DNA from 4 places in the Ensifer adhaerens genome. Region 3 is predicted to be linked to each of the others. Evidence: riboswitches for the same ligand, from Rfam matches in the RefSeq annotation. Region 3 holds a riboswitch; each other region holds the start of a gene.

Region 1 (4,139 bases), 170 kb from region 3:
CGGCGACCGCGGATTTTCGACTGGCTTCGTCCGCGACATCCAGCGAGACAGGATGTGCGCCGAGCGCTCTCAGATCGTCCATCTGCTCCATCCGGCGGGCGGCAACGATGACGGTCAGACCGTCCTTGATCAGCTGCTTTGCGATGACCTTGCCCATGCCCGAGGAGGCGCCGGTGACGAGAGCGGTTTTCCGTGCGATTGCCATGATCTTCTCCAATCCTTGCGGGCGTCATGCCCTTTGTTCGTTGGAGATCAATCTGGCGTATCGCCTGAATTTCCTCAAAATCGCTTCGTGCCAATCAACTATCGGAACGCGCCAAACCGCTATCTTCCGGTGCAGACATGGCGCACTCTCTCAGTGCGTCACCGTTCCCCGCGCCTCGGCGGGCGTCATGCCGGTCCAGCCCTGAAAGGCGCGATAGAAGGAATTCGGCTCGCGGTAGGCCAGCAGATAGGAGATTTCCTCGACGTTCAGCCCGTCTTCGCCGAGATAATGCATCGCCAGTTCCGCGCGGGTCGATGCCAGCACCGTCTGGAAGGTTTCGCCTTCCTCCTTCAATTGCCGTTGCAGGGTGCGCTTCGACATGGCGAGCCGTCTGCACATCGCCTCGATACTGGCTTCCCCCGACGGCAGCATGTCATGCAAAACCCGCTTTGCCCGCAGCACGATCGGTGTGTCGGTTTCATGCGCCTCCATCTCGCGGCGTAGCCTTTTCTCAAAATCGGGCCAGGATTCCTCGTTTTCGGTGATCAGCGGCAGGTCGGCATCTTCTCTGCGCAGGGAGAGGCGCGCTCCGCCGTCAAGCTCGGGTTCACAGCCAAGGAAGTCCAGCACGTCGTTGCTGAGGTTGGCCAGTTGGGGCAGCTGGAGCCGCGATGGCCGAATAAGCTCTGCGGTGTAACAGCGGGCGGATTCCAGGAGGTAGAGCGCCTCGAACCAGACCAGTTGTGGTGGGGCCGGAACATTTGGGTCCACCGTACCGATCTCGATATGCAGGAAGCTGTCGTCTTCGCACACCTCCAGCTTCATCGGTCCCATCAGCGGCTTGAACACCGACAGACGCTTGAACCCGACGCGCACGTCTGGCGAACAGGAGAAAGAAAACATGGCCGGTGTGAACGGCGCATGGGCAAAGAGCTTGCTCAGGTAAAGCGGCAGGTCGGGCCGCTCAGCCTCTAGCTCGATGGCGCGCCACAGGGCGAAAACCTGGGTTGGCGTCAGGCCCTTGCCTTCGTGGCGAAGGATATCACGCGGCAGCCCGGCGCGGCGCACCGCCTGTTCGGCGGAGATTTTCAGCAGCTTGGCCACCTGGGTGATGGATCTCGCCACGGGATAAAGGCGGTTTGACATGGTCGCCTGCAAATTTGAGTTCATCGTTCTCCTCTTTTCTGCACTCGGGAACAAAGGCGCGCCAGAGCCCGATGCCACTTTGGCACATTCTGATAGCGCTTTGGCGCAAAGTGAGAGTGAATGGATGTCGGCCTCGGGTGCAGGCGGATGAGCAGTTCGTTCGGCGGTATGTGGCGGGCTGTGGCCGTTTGCCTGCCGCTCGACAAATCGTCGCGCGGCGCAACCAAGCCGGGGAGGTGTCGCAAGCGTCGATTGACTTTGGGTCGGCCGCTTCCTAATCATCAGGTGTTGGATGGTTCCCCCTCATCGTGGCGATAGGGGGGAATAATTGGGAATGTGACGGATGGACCCAAATCGGGCATCCTTATCGCAGCCGACCCCGCGACTGTAGAACGGTCAGGGTTCGCCATCGGGTTCGATATCGGGCTGTCAGCCGGTTGCATGGGGCAACCGAGGCAGGTCGCGGTCGAGCCGGAAAAGCCACTGGCGTGGCATCGTGATCAGCCGGGTTGGACGCCTCTTCTTCTACGAATCGTCCGCCTTTCACGATGTCCCTCACAGCGCCGCGTGTCGGAGACGACGCGCAAAGGTTCGCTGTGGCACCGGAAAGACGCCGGGAAGGTAAGGCGGGCCGCTCGGGTCCTGACATCGGAACCTCGCCCTCATGGGCGAGGCGATGCGGGCCTGTGACGCCGTGAGCCAGGAGACCTGCCATCCGGCATGGGCATTCCGCCCGAGGAGACGTGTCGTCTCCAACGCCATCACGGAGGTTGTTTTGGCTCGCAGATGTTTTCCCGCACGCGCCGCCGGCGCGTCGAACGGCTTTTGCCATCCGCCGCTGAGGCGGGTTTTCTGAGGCGGCGGCGATGAGCACTCATAGTGCCGGGCCGGTCCTGGTCCTTGGCGGCGCCCGTTCCGGCAAATCCAGCTTTTCCGAGAGGCTCGTCGAAGCGTCCGGCCTCACCATGCATTATGTCGCCACGGGACGAGCCTGGGACGACGAAATGCGCGAGCGGATCGATCATCACAGGACGCGCCGCGGCGAAGGCTGGACAACGCATGAGGAACCGCTTGATCTCTTGGGCACCCTCAGGCGCATCGACAATCCGGGTCATGTGGTCCTGATCGACTGCCTGACGCTGTGGGTCACCAATCTCATGCTCGAAGAGCGCGACATGACGGCGGAGTTCGCCGCCCTTGCCGCGTATCTGCCTGAGGCGCGGGCGCGCCTCATCTTTGTTTCCAACGAGGTCGGCCTCGGCATCGTGCCCGAGAACCGCATGGCCCGCGAATTTCGCGACCATGCCGGCCGGCTTCACCAGATCGTTGCGGAGAAATCCGCTGAAGTTTACTTTGTCGCGGCCGGTTTGCCGCTGAAAATGAAGGGTTGAAAAATGACCACTGCGAGAGCCAACCAGGGCAAGATCCCGGCGACCGTCATCACCGGCTTCCTTGGCGCCGGCAAGACGACGATGATCCGCAATCTGCTGCAGAACGCCGACGGCAAGCGCATCGCGCTGATCATCAACGAGTTCGGCGATCTCGGCGTCGATGGCGACGTGCTGAAGGGCTGCGGTGCGGAGGCCTGCACCGAGGACGACATCATCGAGCTCACCAATGGCTGCATCTGCTGCACCGTGGCTGACGATTTCATCCCGACCATGACCAAGCTGCTCGAGCGCGAAAACCGCCCTGACCACATCATCATCGAAACCTCGGGTCTCGCGCTGCCGCAGCCGCTGATCGCCGCCTTCAACTGGCCGGATATCCGCAGCGAAGTGACGGTTGATGGCGTCGTCACCGTGGTCGACAGTGCTGCCGTTGCCGCCGGCCGCTTTGCCGACGACCATGACAAGGTCGACGCGCTGCGCGTCGAGGACGACAATCTCGACCATGAAAGCCCGATCGAGGAGCTGTTCGAGGACCAGCTGACGGCTGCCGATCTCATCGTTCTCAACAAGACCGACCTGATCGACGCCTCCGGCCTCAAGGCCGTGCGCGACGAGGTGTCCTCGCGCACCAGCCGCAAGCCGACCATGATCGAGGCGAAGAACGGCGAAGTTGCCGCTGCCATCCTGCTTGGCCTCGGTGTCGGCACGGAAAGCGATATCGCCAACCGCAAGTCGCATCATGAAATGGAGCACGAGTCGGGCGAGGAGCACGACCACGACGAGTTCGACAGCTTCGTCGTCGAGCTTGGTTCGATCGCCGATCCGGCCGCCTTCATCGATCGCCTGAAGGGCGTGATTGCCGAGCACGACGTGCTGCGCTTGAAAGGTTTTGCCGATGTGCCCGGCAAGCCGATGCGTCTCCTGATCCAGGCCGTCGGTGCCCGCATCGACCAGTATTATGATCGCGCCTGGGCTGCCGGCGAAAAGCGCGGCACGCGCCTCGTCGTCATCGGCCTGCACGACATGGACGAGGCGGCGGTTCGTGCTGCGATTGCCGCGCTCGTCTGATCATTCGTTGAATGAAATGATCTAACGCATTGAAATAATGCAGTTCCGAACGGAATCCGCTTCAGGCGTTTTCGTTCGGAATTGCCCGAACGGACAAGACGAATGCATCTGCTTCTCGCCCAGAAAGGAACGATCGCCGACGGCAACGAGGCAATCGACCTCGGGCAAACGCCGGCCGATATCCTGTTCCTCTCGGCCGCCGACACCGAGCTCTCCTCGATCGCCGCGGCTCACGGCCGACGCGACGGAGGCTTGAGCCTGCGCATCGCCAGCCTGATGAGCCTGATGCACCCGATGTCGGTCGACACTTACGTCGAGCGCACGGCGCG
Region 2 (4,139 bases), 760 kb from region 3:
CTGCGGTTTCCCGGGCATAAACCGCAAAGTCGCGCGGGGGCCGCCCAAGCACGCGCTCGACATCGGACGTCATGCTGGAATTGCGTCCGTCGAGCACCGAGGAGAAGAGATAGCGGATGAGTGCGACATAGTCATCCGGCACGCCGTCGGCCTTGAGTTGCGCCGCAAAATCGTCGATCGGCACCGGCTGATAGGCGATCCGGCGGTTGGCCGCAACGGCGATCTCGGCCACGGCCTAGGCAAAGGTCATCAGCCGCGGGCCGGTCAAGGCATAGACCTTGCCGATATGCGCGTCGTCCAGAAGGGCCGCAACCGCCACGTCGGCAATGTCGTCGCAACTGACGAAGGGCTCGGTGACCTCGTCCACGGGCAGGAAGACCGACCCACTCATCACGCCATCGGCCAAGAAGCCTTCGTCGAAATTCTCGAAGAACCAGCTGCCTCGGATGACCGTCCAGTCGGCACCGGAAGCCTGCAGCGCACGCTCGGCCGCTTCCGCCTCGTCCTCGCCACGCCCCGACAGAAGCACCAGCCGCTTGATGCGCGAGCGAACGGCAAGGCTCGAGAAGCGGTCGATGACATCGACGGCGCCCGGCACCGCCAGATCGGGCTGGTAGCAGACATAGATGCGATCGACATTTTCAAGGGCAGACGCCCAGGTCGCCTCGTCCGTCCAATCGAAGGAAGGCGACGCCGAACGGGCGCCGATGCGCACCGCTACGCCCCGCTCCCGAAGGCGCCCGGCCACCCGCCGCCCCGTCTTGCCGGTACCGCCCAAAACCAGTGTGACTTTCTGAGACATCGTTTCCTCCTGAGGCTTCATCTACAAACATGAGTATCTCTCACATTTGCAAATGTGATAAATCCTCGTATTTTAAGAGTCAAGTCAAAATGTGAGCATTACTCATGATTACAGACACAAACCCCACCACGCCTCCCGCCGAAGACGAGACCACGTTGCGCCGGACGCCCAGCCAGAAGCGCAGCCGCGAGCGCGTCGAGCAGATCCTTTCCTGCGCGACGGCACTCATCCAGGAGAAGGGCAGCGACGCCATGCGCATGAGCGACGTCGCTGAAAAGGCGGGGATTTCAATCGGGTCGCTCTACCAGTACTTCCCGGACAAGGCGGCGATCGTGCGTACGCTGGCCGAGCGCTACAATGCCGTTTGCAACGAGTGCATCTCCGCCGAACTGGCCAAGGTCACGTCGATGGCAGAACTGCGCGACGCCTTCTCACTGCTGTTCGACATCTACTACGACATGTTCCTGGCCGAGCCTGTCATGCGCGACATCTGGTCGGCGATGCAGGCCGACAAGGCGCTGCGTGAGGTCGATCTCCAACAAAGCCGCGCCGGCGGCAAGCTTCTAGCCGATGTCTGGGCCCGCTTTGCGCCCGAGACGCCGCGCGAAACGATCGACAGCGCTGCCTTCCTGATCATGCATCTCGGCGACTGCACCATGCGGCTTGCCGTCTCGGTCGATCGGCCGGAGGGCGACCGCATCGTCGAGGCCTACAAGCAGATGATGCTTCGCGATTTTGTCGCGGATGAAGCGGCCGGCGGCGCAGGCTCAATTGACAACGCCATGACACGCTCCTAATCATTTTGGATCGATTGGTTCCCGGGACGCGAACGCGTTTCGGGAGTAAACGGGAACGTGACGGATGGACCCATGCTGGGCATTCAAATCACGGCCGACCCCGCGACTGTAGAGCGACGTTGATCTTGCCGTTCCGGAGCAATCCGGAAGAAGCCACTGGAACAGGCCCCGAGAGGGTGGTCGAACTGGGAAGGCGAGGCAGATCCCGGGCATTTCGCCCAGCGCCGTGAGCCAGGAAACCTGCCACTCGATACGGGCATAGGGCCCACACCGGGAAATTTCCCGATGCCATCACGGAGGTTGTCATGGCTACGTCTACTATTTCGAGCACCCCGCTCTCCCTGAGCGATCGTCTGACCGCTGGCGTCATCGCCCTTTTCATCGGCGCATTCCTCGTCTTCGGTGCCGGCCTTGCCAATTCGGCCGTGCTGCACGACACCGCGCACGACACCCGCCACTCCTACGGCTTCCCCTGCCACTAAACGATGCGCCGGAACGTGAACAACGTTCCGCATCGAAATAGCCGCGGACCTGAATGCATCCGGCTCACGCCGGATGTCGGCGTTTGCGCATGGCGCTTTGGCGAACATGCAAGCACCGTCCGCATGGCACAGCAAATAGGAAGGCTCACCAACCACGCCGAAGCGCGTGGCGTTTGCCGTTATCGAGGGAATTCAAGATGATTGTCAGAACGCTTCTGGCCGCAATCGTGGCTGGGCTGATTGCCGGTGTCTTCATGACCGGCGCCCAGGAACTGCGGGTAACGCCGCTGATCCTGCATGCGGAGCAATTCGAAGGCGAGGCTCCGGCCGCGACCGAACAGCCGGCCGGCCAACCGGGCACGGCACAACCGGCCGCCGAGGGCCATGACCAGCATTCATCGCTGAAGGCGGTATCGCCGCTTGGCGCCGTACTCGACGCGCTGTCGCCGATCACGCCGGCCTATGCGCACGAAGGCGAACATGAGGAAGGCGGCATCATGTTCGGTATGAGCCGCTTCTCCGGCACGCTGATGGCAAACCTCGTCACCGGCTCCGGCTTCGGCTTGCTGCTCGCCGGCGTCAGCCTGGTGATCGGCTATCCGATCACGCTCAGGAACGGCGCTCTCTGGGGCGCCTGCGGCTGGCTCGCGGTGCACATGCTGCCGGCGATCGGCCTGCCGCCGGAACTCCCGGGCTTCCCGGCGGCCGAACTCGGCGACCGCCAGACCTGGTGGCTGACAACCGTCGCTCTCTCCGCGGTCGGCCTCTATCTCCTGGTCCTGCGCGAAGAAATAGTGTCCAAGGTCGCCGGCCTCGTCCTCATCGCCGCACCCCATGTCTACGGCGCGCCGCAACCGCTCGATATCTCCAGCAACGTCCCGGCCGTGCTCGGCGCCGAGTTCGCGGTCGCCGCGCTCGCCACCACGCTCGCCTTCTGGATCGTTCTCGGCGTCGTCTCCGGCTTCATCAACGAGCGCTTCCTTAAGTCGCATTGAACCCGCTGCGCCTCAAAAGGCACCGGAACATAAAAACGGCGGGGTTCAGGCCCCGCCGTTTTGCATCAGACGCGCTGCCAGCCGCGCGCGGCGATCGTCCGGCTCCAGCAGGACGCAGGTATCGCAGAAGCCGCCGCCCTCCGTCTTGAAATAGAGGCAACAGCCGCAGCGGATCCGGTACTGGCACGACAGTTGCGCGCCGCTTGCCGGATCGGTGGCGGAGATCTCCTCGTAGCAGATCTCTTCCGAAAACAGCCGCGACCCCGGCCGTTTGACGATCGCGAGCGCCTCGGCCATGCCGCGCACTTCGTCCCCGATCGCCCGTCCGATCTCCAGGAACGTGCCCGCAAGCGAATCCGCTGCCAGCCGCCACTGCGCCCCGGAAGAAAGCCCCGAGCGCTTCTTCAGGATCGCGATGACCGGCGCCAGATGCGCTGTGAAGCCGCGCTCGAAAACGCCGATGCATTCCGCCTGCTGCGATCTCTCCGCCAGATCGACGTGGAAATGATAGCGTTTGCCGGCAACCGCGCGGTCCTGGTGAAGGCGACTCCAGTCTTCAAAGCGAATGCCCGCGATCTCAGCCTGAACGCCCGCACCGAGATAGAGCGCGCCGAGAACCACACTTACCTGACGGCTGTAAAAGGCGATCAGATGCGCGGCCCGGATCCGGTCCGTCATGCCGACTGCGAAAAAGTCCTGATAGGCGAGGCTCTCCTCGATCCCGGCCCCGCCCGCAGCCCAGAAGCCGGCCGGGGCGCTGAAGGCGCCGTCCACCGTCCCGAGCGAGACACCGACGTCAGGGAACTCAGCGCGCAACCGCTCGACCACTGCCAGCACCCGTGGCGGATATCCTTCCCCGGTCTGCGCAATCTGTTGCTGGCTTCCCAAATTCATAACGTCTCCGTCGCCAGCCAGCCGCCTTCAAATCCCGCACGCTCAAGTCCGCGCCGGATTGCAGGCAGACTACGCGTCAGCTTCCAGACGAAGCCGCTCCGCCAGTTCTCGATCATCATCACGACGAGCCCCTGGTCAAGGCCGACGACGCGCGTGTCGACCCACCCCT
Region 3 (4,139 bases):
GCGGTGCTTGTGCCGTTTGCCCTGGTCGGTGCCGATCCTTCGCTGGCATCGACCGTGTGCGACCGGCTGAACACCCGTCTTGCGCAGCTGCCTGACATCGTCTCCAGCAATGCCGACGCCCGTGACTATGCGAGTGCGATCTCCCGCCAGAACATCGAGCTGCGCAGGGCGAAGAACGACCGCCGCCGTGCTGCCTGTGGTGGCGGCAGCGTCGTCACCTTCGATGGCGGCAACCCGGATATCTGTGGCGAACTCGACGGCCTCATTGCCGAGATGGAAGACAATCTGCGCATGCTGAAATCGGAGCGCGAGCAGATTGTTGCCGGGGGCAGCCAGGACAGCCGTCGCCGCATCCTTGCCGCGCTGGAGATCAATGGCTGCTATGGCGACCGCGAAGAGTTCGCGAGCGTCGACCCCGAAGAGCCCGAATCGCACCGCAACATCATCGCCGATCTGCCGCCTGACGACGCCTACGGCCCGATGCTTGGCGAAGACGGCTATGCGCCGCAGGAACGCTACTACAGCGGCACGCTGCGGACCATGTGCGTGCGCACCTGCGACGGCGCCTTTTTCCCGATCTCCTCGGACGCCACGCCGGCCGATTTCCCGCGGGACGAACAGGCCTGCCGGGCGCGCTGCCCGGGCGCTGAAACCGAACTCTATTTCCATGATATCAACACGGAAGAGAGCGATCAGATGGTCTCGGCCGTGACGGGCCGGCCCTATACCGAAATGCCGAATGCCTTTGCCTATCGCACCCGCGGCGTCAGCAAGCCCGGCATGTGCGGCTGCCAGATACCTCAGACCGCCGCAACCTCGCCGAAGACGACCGGCACCAAGATCGGTGACGACCAGTCGTCCATCGTCGTGATCGAAACCAGAAAGCCGGCGGAGACCACGACTGCCAAGGCACCGCCCGAGGAGCGGCCCTACGATCCGTCGAAGAGCAAGGTGCGCGTCGTCGGCCCGACCTTCCTGCCGCAACAGGAAACCTCGATCGACCTGAAGCACCCGAAGGGACCGGCCTATCAGCCGGTCCAGAACTGATCCCGGCGCGCCATCTCAAAGCGCGCCGCGATCTTCAGATTCGCTCATTGCGCTTCAAGTTCTCGATATCTCGCATGTCGCTGTCGAAAAACCGCTGCCCATTTTGGCGCAACGGGCTTTAGGAACGCTCGCTGCAGTTCCCCCAGCCTTCCTCGAACACCAGTTCTTCCAGCGGCAGACGCTGCCGCCATCCCTTTACCGCCAACTCCGGTTGTTGGTAGAGGCGATCGACATAGCCGAGGCAGAGCCAGGCGACGATCTCGATGTGACCAGGGATGCCGAGGATCGCCTTGATCTCCGCCTCGTGGAAGATGCTGACCCAGCCGACACCGACACCTTCGGCGCGCGCGGCAAGCCACAGGTTCTGCACGGCGCAAACCGTGGAATAGACATCCATCTGCGGATTATGGGTACGGCCGAGGACGACGGCGCCGCCGCGCGTGCGGTCACAGGTGACGCAGATGCTGAGCGGCGCCTTGCGAATGCCTTCGAGTTTCAGCGAACGGTACTTCGTCTGCTGTTCCGCCTCGAACATCAAGGCGGCCTCGTCGTTGGCGCGGCGAAAGGCCTGCCAGACGCGCTCACGCGTTTCTTCCGCTCGCACCAGCACGAAGTTCCAGGGCTGCATGAAGCCGACAGACGGCGCGCTGTGCGCAGCCGTAAGCAGGCGTTTCACCAAATCGTCGGGAAGAGGTTCTGCGAGAAATTCGTCGCGCACGTCGCGGCGTGTTTCGATGGCGCGGTAGACGGCCTCCCGCTCGTTGCGCGCGAAGGCACCGGCAGCCGCAAGGCCGCCCTTCGGTTCAGTCAGCATCGTTCGATCCCCAACAATGCGCAACCTCCCGCCGTCCGCGCGGGGTTCGGTCTATCTTGCCAGGCCGGTCTTCTGACTCCGGTTCAACCGGCCGCCTCACCTTCCCAGACCGATTGAAGATCCAGTGGCAAATCCTTGAATCAATTCAAGGCACTTAGAGGCGACCGTCCCCGTCACAGCGTTGGGCACGTTCCGGAATGACGCCGGATTCCCGATTCTCCCGCTCGCGCGGGCACCTGACGCCGCCATAAGCGCATAGCGGCAACCGAAAGACAAGCGCCGCCTATAGCGGCGCCACCGGATGCGGCGAACCGTCATAGCCGCCCCAGACCGATTGATCGAAGCAGATCACCGATCCGGTCATCAGCCCTGATTCAGCCGAAGACAGATAGGCGCAGGCGCGTGCCACCTCTGCCGGATCGACGAGCCGGCCGAAGGGCTGGCTGGCGGCCGCCCTTTCGAGCCAGTCCGCCGATGCTCCGTGAAACTCACGCTGGATCCGGTCCTCGCCTTCGGAAGCCATCCAGCCGATATTCAGGCCGTTGACCCGAATGCGGTTTCGCAGGAGCGCATAGGCCGTGTTCTTGGTCAGCGTCTCCAGCGCCCCTTTCGACGAGCAATAGGCGGCGATGAAGGGCTGCCCGGCCATCGCCGACATGGAGCCGATATTGACGATCGTGCCTTCGGTTCGCTCGCGCCGCATCACCTTCACCGTCTCCTGCATCAGGAAGAACGGCGCTCGCACGTTGATCCCGAACATCCGGTCGAAGAGCTCCGGTGTCGTGTCGAGGATCGTGCCGCGGTCGGTGATCGCGGCGGCATTGACGAGCGCATCGACCCGGCCGAACTCCGCATCACAAGCCGCAACGACCTTACGGGCGTCCTCGACCTTCTCGAGATCGGCCTCGACATAGATCACCTTCGCGCCGCTGGCCTTGCCGATCTCTTCAGCCTTCGCCCGCCCCTTGGCCGCATTGCGTCCGCAGATGACGATACCCGCCGCGCCGCGTTCGGCGAAGAGGCCGGCGATCGTTGCGCCCAACCCTTGCGTGCCACCGGTGACGATGGCGATCTTGCCTTCCAATTGTCCACTCATCGAATTCCCTCCTCGAAGATGATCGTGTCAAACAGCGACGGCTCCCGGGCGAAACGCACCGGGAGCCCGAATGGGTAATTGAACCGTCAGCTCAGCTTGCGCTTCGCCTGAGCGTCGAGCGCCGCGTGAAAATCCTGCTCGCTCGTTCCCGCCGCCAGCGCCCCGCGCATCAGCTGTGCCTGGGTCTTCGGCGCCAGCCCGCCGAGCGGCGGATCGCGGTCGAGATTGGTCGGGAAGGAATAGCCTTCGGCGCAGGACGCAATCGCATTGGCCGCTTCCGCTTCGGCCAGCTTGCCGTTTGCCAGCAACGCCTTCAGCGCCGGGTAGAGCGTTGCGCTCATTGTCAGCCGATCGACGGTCTCCATCGCCCGGCCAAAGGCGGAGGACACCTGCAGCAGGTTTGCAACGCGGCGGATATCGGCGGAGCGGTTGTTGCCGGCCGCATGGAAGAGGGCGGGATTGAAGAAGACGACATCGCCTTTTTCGAGCGGGAGCTGTACGTGATGTTCGTCGAAATAGGCGCGGAACTCCGGACGGTTGAGGGCCAGGTAACCCGGCACATAGGTCTGGCTGTACGGCAGGAACAGCGTCGGCCCGCTCTCGAGCGGCATGTCGCAATGGGCGACCGCGCCCTGTAGCGTCAGCACCGGCGAGAGCTTGTGCACGTGCGCCGGGTACTGCTCGATCACCGCGGAGGTCTGGAAGCCGAGATGATAGTCCCGGTGCGCCGACTGCGCAGCTCCACCCGGATTGACGCGGTTCACCTGCGCCGTCATCTGGTAGTTCGGCCCGAGCCAGGCTTCGCTGACGAGCGCGATGATGGCGTTGCCGTAGTAGGCGGCAAAATTCTCCGGCGCCTTGAGGCAGTGCTTTTCCAGCGAGTTCCAGATGCGATCGTTTGCGCCGGGCTTGGCAAAGTGATCGCCGCCGCCGCTGTTGCTGCGATGCTGTTCCTCGATGATCTCGTCGAAGACGGTGCTCGCGACATCGATCGCGGCGGTATCGGCAAAGGCGCGCTTGAAGACAGCCACGCCCGGGCCGGTCGCCAGCGCCTCGCAGATCTCGGCAAGCACCGCACGCCGCGTCTCGGAATTGCCGCAGGCGGCGACGAGATCGGCGCTGTTGTAGCTCAGCACGTTCTTGTCGCAGCCCGAGGCATGGGGATAGTCCGCCAGATTGGTT
Region 4 (4,139 bases), 240 kb from region 3:
GAATCATAGACGAAGACGCGGGTCGGCTTGGCGTTGCCGACATTGGCCTTGGTGATCTCGGCGAGCTGGCTGCGATAACCCGCGACCAGCGCTTCGGCCCGATCCTCGACGCCGAAAATGCGGCCGAGATTGAGGAGATCGACGAACATGTCGTCCATCGAGGGCTTCTCCCTGGCCATGACGTGGATGCAGGATTCGGTGAGTTCGTAGACGCCGATCTTGAAGGGCGCCAATGTCTCGGGCGTCACTTCGCCACCGACCTTCATGCCGTAGTTCCAGCCGGCGAAGAAGAAATCGGCGTCGGCATTGAGGAGCACTTCCTTGGTCGGATATTTCTCCGCAAGCTCCGGCAGTTCCTTCACACCTTCGCGCAGTTTTTCATCGAGCGTCTTCCAGCCGGAAACGCCGGTATAGCCGACCATGTGGTCCTGCAGTTTCAGCGCCAGCATCATCTCCACCAGGTTGACGTCGTTGGCGATCGCCCGTTTCGGCGCGGCATCGAAGGTCACCTCGCGGTTGCAGCTCTTGACGGTCACCGGATAGGCGAGCGCCGGCGTGGCGGCGGCAATGAGAAACAGCAAGGTAGAGGAGGCAATATTGATCTTCATGAAATGGATCCCTGTCGAGGAAGTGAAAAGGAGAAACGGGCGCTGCCGGCAACGGCGGTGCCGTGGGCGGTGGCAGTGACGCCGAAGGCGGTGGAAAGCGCGCGCGGGTTCAGCACCGCATCGGGAGTTCCGAAGGCCGTCAGCCGCCCCGCGGTCACGATTGCGACGTCGGTCGCGAATTCGGCGGCGAGATTGATGTCGTGCAGCGTCGAAACGATCGTCAGCTTCAGCGTCTGCAAGAGCTCGAGGATTTCGAGCTGGTGACGGATGTCGAGATGGTTGGTCGGCTCGTCGAGGATGATGATGCGCGGCTCCTGGGCGAGTGCCCGGGCAATCAGCACCCGCTGCTTTTCGCCGCCCGAAAGTGTGGCGAACTGGCGGCCGGCGAGGTGGGAAAGATCGAGATGAGAGAGCGCATGCTGCACGCGCTCGCGGTCCGTCTCCGTCCAGCCGTTGAGCCCCTCTCGCCGCGGGATGCGTCCCATCATCACGACGTCACGCACGCTGAAGGGAAAGTCGCCGGGCATTTCCTGCAGCACGACGGCAATCGTCTTCGCCGCCTCGCGCGCCGAGATCGACCAGAGGTCGACGCCGTCGATCTCGATTCGGCCGGCATTCGGCTGCACCGCCCGGTAGAGGCAGCGCAGAAGCGAGGTCTTGCCGGCGCCGTTCGGCCCGAGGATCGCAAGGCGGCTGCCCGCTTCGATCGAGAAATCCATGTCTTCGACCAGGGTCAGCCCCGCACGGGGCCCCCAGCAAAGGCCTTCCACCTTGAGGGCAGCTCCCGTCGCTGAACAGGTCATGACCGCGTCCCTCCCCGCGCCGCGGCGCATTTCTGCCCGCGCACCAGAGGTCGCCGCCACCCTTTGCGTGTTGCGCTCATTGGAACCGTCCTCCAATGTCTTCGGAGACGAGCACTGCCGCCGGAATGCGAGCGAGCGTCTTTGTCTTGAGGCCGCGCGGACGCTCGGCGGCACGCGTCATGCCGTCGCCACGTTCGGCATAGGTGGCGGCGAAGCGGACGAGGTCGTCGATATCCTCTTCCGGCGAGATATCACCGAAGAGATAGGTCGCCTTGCCCGTCGCCTGGAAGGCGATGGTGCAGGGTCGCGTGCAAGCCGCCATGCAGACGGTGCCGGCGATCGAGAAATCACGATCGAGCGGCTCGCCGAGCGCGGCGATGCTGCGGTTGAGACGCTTTATCAGCTCGGCGCCCGGCACGCAGGGACCGCCGGTAAAACGGCAATCGGTGCAAACCGTTATCTTGTGCTGTCGGGAATTCGGCTCAGCCATTTTCTCTCTCCGCCGGAGTGACGGCAGGAGATGGCGAAGCGGCAGGATGACGGATGACCGTCGCGCGAAAGCCAGTTCTTTTCCATCGGAACACCCCGTCCGTTGTGGTTGATCGGTTCGATGGCAGGTCTCCTGGCTCGCGGGTCGCGGCGCATCCACGTCTTCCCGGTCTTTGACCAGTGACATGGTGTGAATGCGCTTTCCGCTCACAGTTGCGGGGGCAGCCACGGTTTCGGCCCCATTTGGGTCGTCCGTTCCGTGTTCCCTTTTCAGCCGCTTCCGCATTTCCGCGGACGCAGCACCATCACGCTCTTCCTCGCATGAATCGGCCGATGAAACAACTGCTAGGGGCATGCGCTACGGACCTATCAACATGCGGCGTTTCGTCATGCAGGATTTGTTATGAGATAACATAACGTATTGCAATGTCAAAGTTGAGTAGCCGGCGAAATTTGCCGCGGCGGCGCTGCCCGGCGCCCCCCGATCCGCCCTGCGCACGCCGATCGGCCGACCACCCGGCCCGATGCTTTCCGACTGGTGCCGCCGCGCCCACAAAAAGCGCCAGCGCCATGCGCAAATGCCGGCAATCTTAACGTACGTTACGCTCACGTAACCCCATGTCTGTTGAGAAAATCATCGGTCGAAGCGACAATCGGCAAAGCTAAGATTGGGCATCGGTAACGCACCAATAAACTCAACTTGGCCGCGCAGTACAGAAATGGCGCAATCCCGAAATGAAGTGATGGCAACTCAACTTTCTGAAGGGAAAAGTAGTGAATCCCATCGATTTCTTCGTCGACACACTTCGGACATACCCGCCCGTGGCCGTCTTCCTGGCACTCGGCATCGGCTTCCTGATCGGGCCGATCAAGGTCGCGGGATTCAATCTCGGAAACGTCACCGCAACGCTTCTTGCCGGTGTTCTCATCGGGCAGCTGGGCATCCAGGTTTCCGGTGACCTGAAATCCACCCTGTTCCTGATCTTCCTCTTCGCCGTCGGCTACGGCGTCGGACCCCAGTTCGTGCGCGGCCTCAGCACCGACGGACCAAAGCAGATCGCCTTCGCGCTGTCTGTCCTGGTGCTGTGCCTCATCGTTCCCTATCTCTGCGCGCTGATCGCCGGGCTTCCGCTCGGCTATGGCGCCGGCATGTATGCGGGATCGCAGACGATCTCGGCTGCAATCGGCGTCGCGACGGATCAGATCAACTCCCTCGGGCTGCCGGCCGAGCAGGCCAAGGCCTTTGCCGACCAGATCCCGATCGCCTATGCGGTGACCTATATCTGGGGCACGATCGGCTCGGCCATCATCCTCGCCCAGCTTGGGCCAAAGCTTCTCGGTATCGACCTTCCGGCGGCGTGCCGGGAATATGAGGCCAAGCTTGGCGGCGGCACCGAGAGCAGCGAACCCGGCATCACCCGCGCCTATCACGATTTCGGCCTTCGCGCCTACCGCGTCGATCAGGCAAGCGGGCTGACCGGCAAGCCGGTCAAGGACATTCTTCCCGGCATCCGTGTCTTTGTCGAACGTCTGCGTCGCGGCGACCAGATCATCGAAGCCGACGGCAACACCGTGCTGCAGCCAGGTGACGTCGTTGCCTTTTCGGGCCGGCGTGCCGTGCTCGTCGAAAACCTCGACAGCAAGCTCATCGAGGTCGAGGACAAGGAACTCTTGAACGCGGAAGCCGAAGTGGTCGACGTCTACGTCACCAGCAAGGCGCTTGCCGGCAAGACGCTCGCCGATGTCAGCACGATGGATTGGGCGCGCGGCGTCTATGCCCGCAAGATCATCCGCTCGCTGGTCGAGATTCCGGTGCTGCCCGGCACCACCGTCGAGCGCGGCGACATCGTCACCATCGGCGGCGCCAAGAGACACGTCGAAGCGGCGATCAAGGCGCTAGGCTTTGCCGACAGGCCCGTCGAGACGACCGACATTGCCTTCCTTGGCTGGGGTCTCTTCGTCGGCGCAATGATCGGAGCGCTCACGATTACGATCGGCGGCATCCCGATCGGCCTTTCCACCTCCGGCGGCGCGCTTCTCGCAGGCCTTGTGCTCGGCTGGCTGCGCACCACCTACCCCGCCTTCGGCCGAATCCCCTCGCCGGCGCTGTGGCTGATGAACACGCTCGGCCTCAACATCTTCATCGCCGTCGTCGGGATCGGCGCCGGCCCGGGCTTTGTCGCGGGCCTGCAGGAGGTCGGCATTTCGCTGTTCATCTGGGGCGTGGTCGCCACGTCGA

What was found. Region 3 has a riboswitch for cobalamin ahead of bluB (5,6-dimethylbenzimidazole synthase). Riboswitches for the same ligand answer to the same signal wherever they lie in the genome.
Region 1: another riboswitch for cobalamin. It lies ahead of cobU (bifunctional adenosylcobinamide kinase/adenosylcobinamide-phosphate guanylyltransferase); the one in region 3 lies ahead of bluB (5,6-dimethylbenzimidazole synthase).
Region 2: another riboswitch for cobalamin. It lies ahead of LAC81_RS12580 (CbtB domain-containing protein); the one in region 3 lies ahead of bluB (5,6-dimethylbenzimidazole synthase).
Region 4: another riboswitch for cobalamin. It lies ahead of LAC81_RS10005 (DUF1636 family protein); the one in region 3 lies ahead of bluB (5,6-dimethylbenzimidazole synthase).

The regions. Positions count from the first base shown of each region.
Region 1 is NZ_CP083349.1:1,971,005-1,975,143, reverse strand. Features, by position in the region: gene LAC81_RS09640 (oxidoreductase) at 1-205, opposite strand, end outside; gene LAC81_RS09635 (AraC family transcriptional regulator) at 356-1,351, opposite strand; cobalamin riboswitch at 1,628-2,082, shown strand; gene cobU (bifunctional adenosylcobinamide kinase/adenosylcobinamide-phosphate guanylyltransferase) at 2,218-2,742, shown strand; gene cobW (cobalamin biosynthesis protein CobW) at 2,746-3,810, shown strand; gene cobN (cobaltochelatase subunit CobN) at 3,913-4,139, shown strand, end outside.
Region 2 is NZ_CP083349.1:2,561,528-2,565,666, forward strand. Features, by position in the region: gene LAC81_RS38410 (hypothetical protein) at 1-232, opposite strand, end outside; gene LAC81_RS12570 (SDR family oxidoreductase) at 236-802, opposite strand; gene LAC81_RS12575 (TetR/AcrR family transcriptional regulator) at 907-1,599, shown strand; cobalamin riboswitch at 1,598-1,862, shown strand; gene LAC81_RS12580 (CbtB domain-containing protein) at 1,905-2,081, shown strand; gene LAC81_RS12585 (CbtA family protein) at 2,279-3,076, shown strand; gene LAC81_RS12590 ((2Fe-2S)-binding protein) at 3,122-3,913, opposite strand; gene LAC81_RS12595 (glucoamylase family protein) at 3,967-4,139, opposite strand, start outside.
Region 3 is NZ_CP083349.1:1,801,532-1,805,670, forward strand. Features, by position in the region: gene LAC81_RS08830 (DUF2865 domain-containing protein) at 1-1,047, shown strand, start outside; gene bluB (5,6-dimethylbenzimidazole synthase) at 1,166-1,861, opposite strand; cobalamin riboswitch at 1,906-2,116, opposite strand; gene LAC81_RS08840 (SDR family oxidoreductase) at 2,145-2,957, opposite strand; gene LAC81_RS08845 (phytanoyl-CoA dioxygenase family protein) at 3,044-4,139, opposite strand, start outside.
Region 4 is NZ_CP083349.1:2,042,834-2,046,972, forward strand. Features, by position in the region: gene LAC81_RS09995 (ABC transporter substrate-binding protein) at 1-608, opposite strand, end outside; gene LAC81_RS10000 (ABC transporter ATP-binding protein) at 605-1,411, opposite strand; gene LAC81_RS10005 (DUF1636 family protein) at 1,488-1,901, opposite strand; cobalamin riboswitch at 2,006-2,222, opposite strand; gene aspT (aspartate-alanine antiporter) at 2,675-4,139, shown strand, end outside.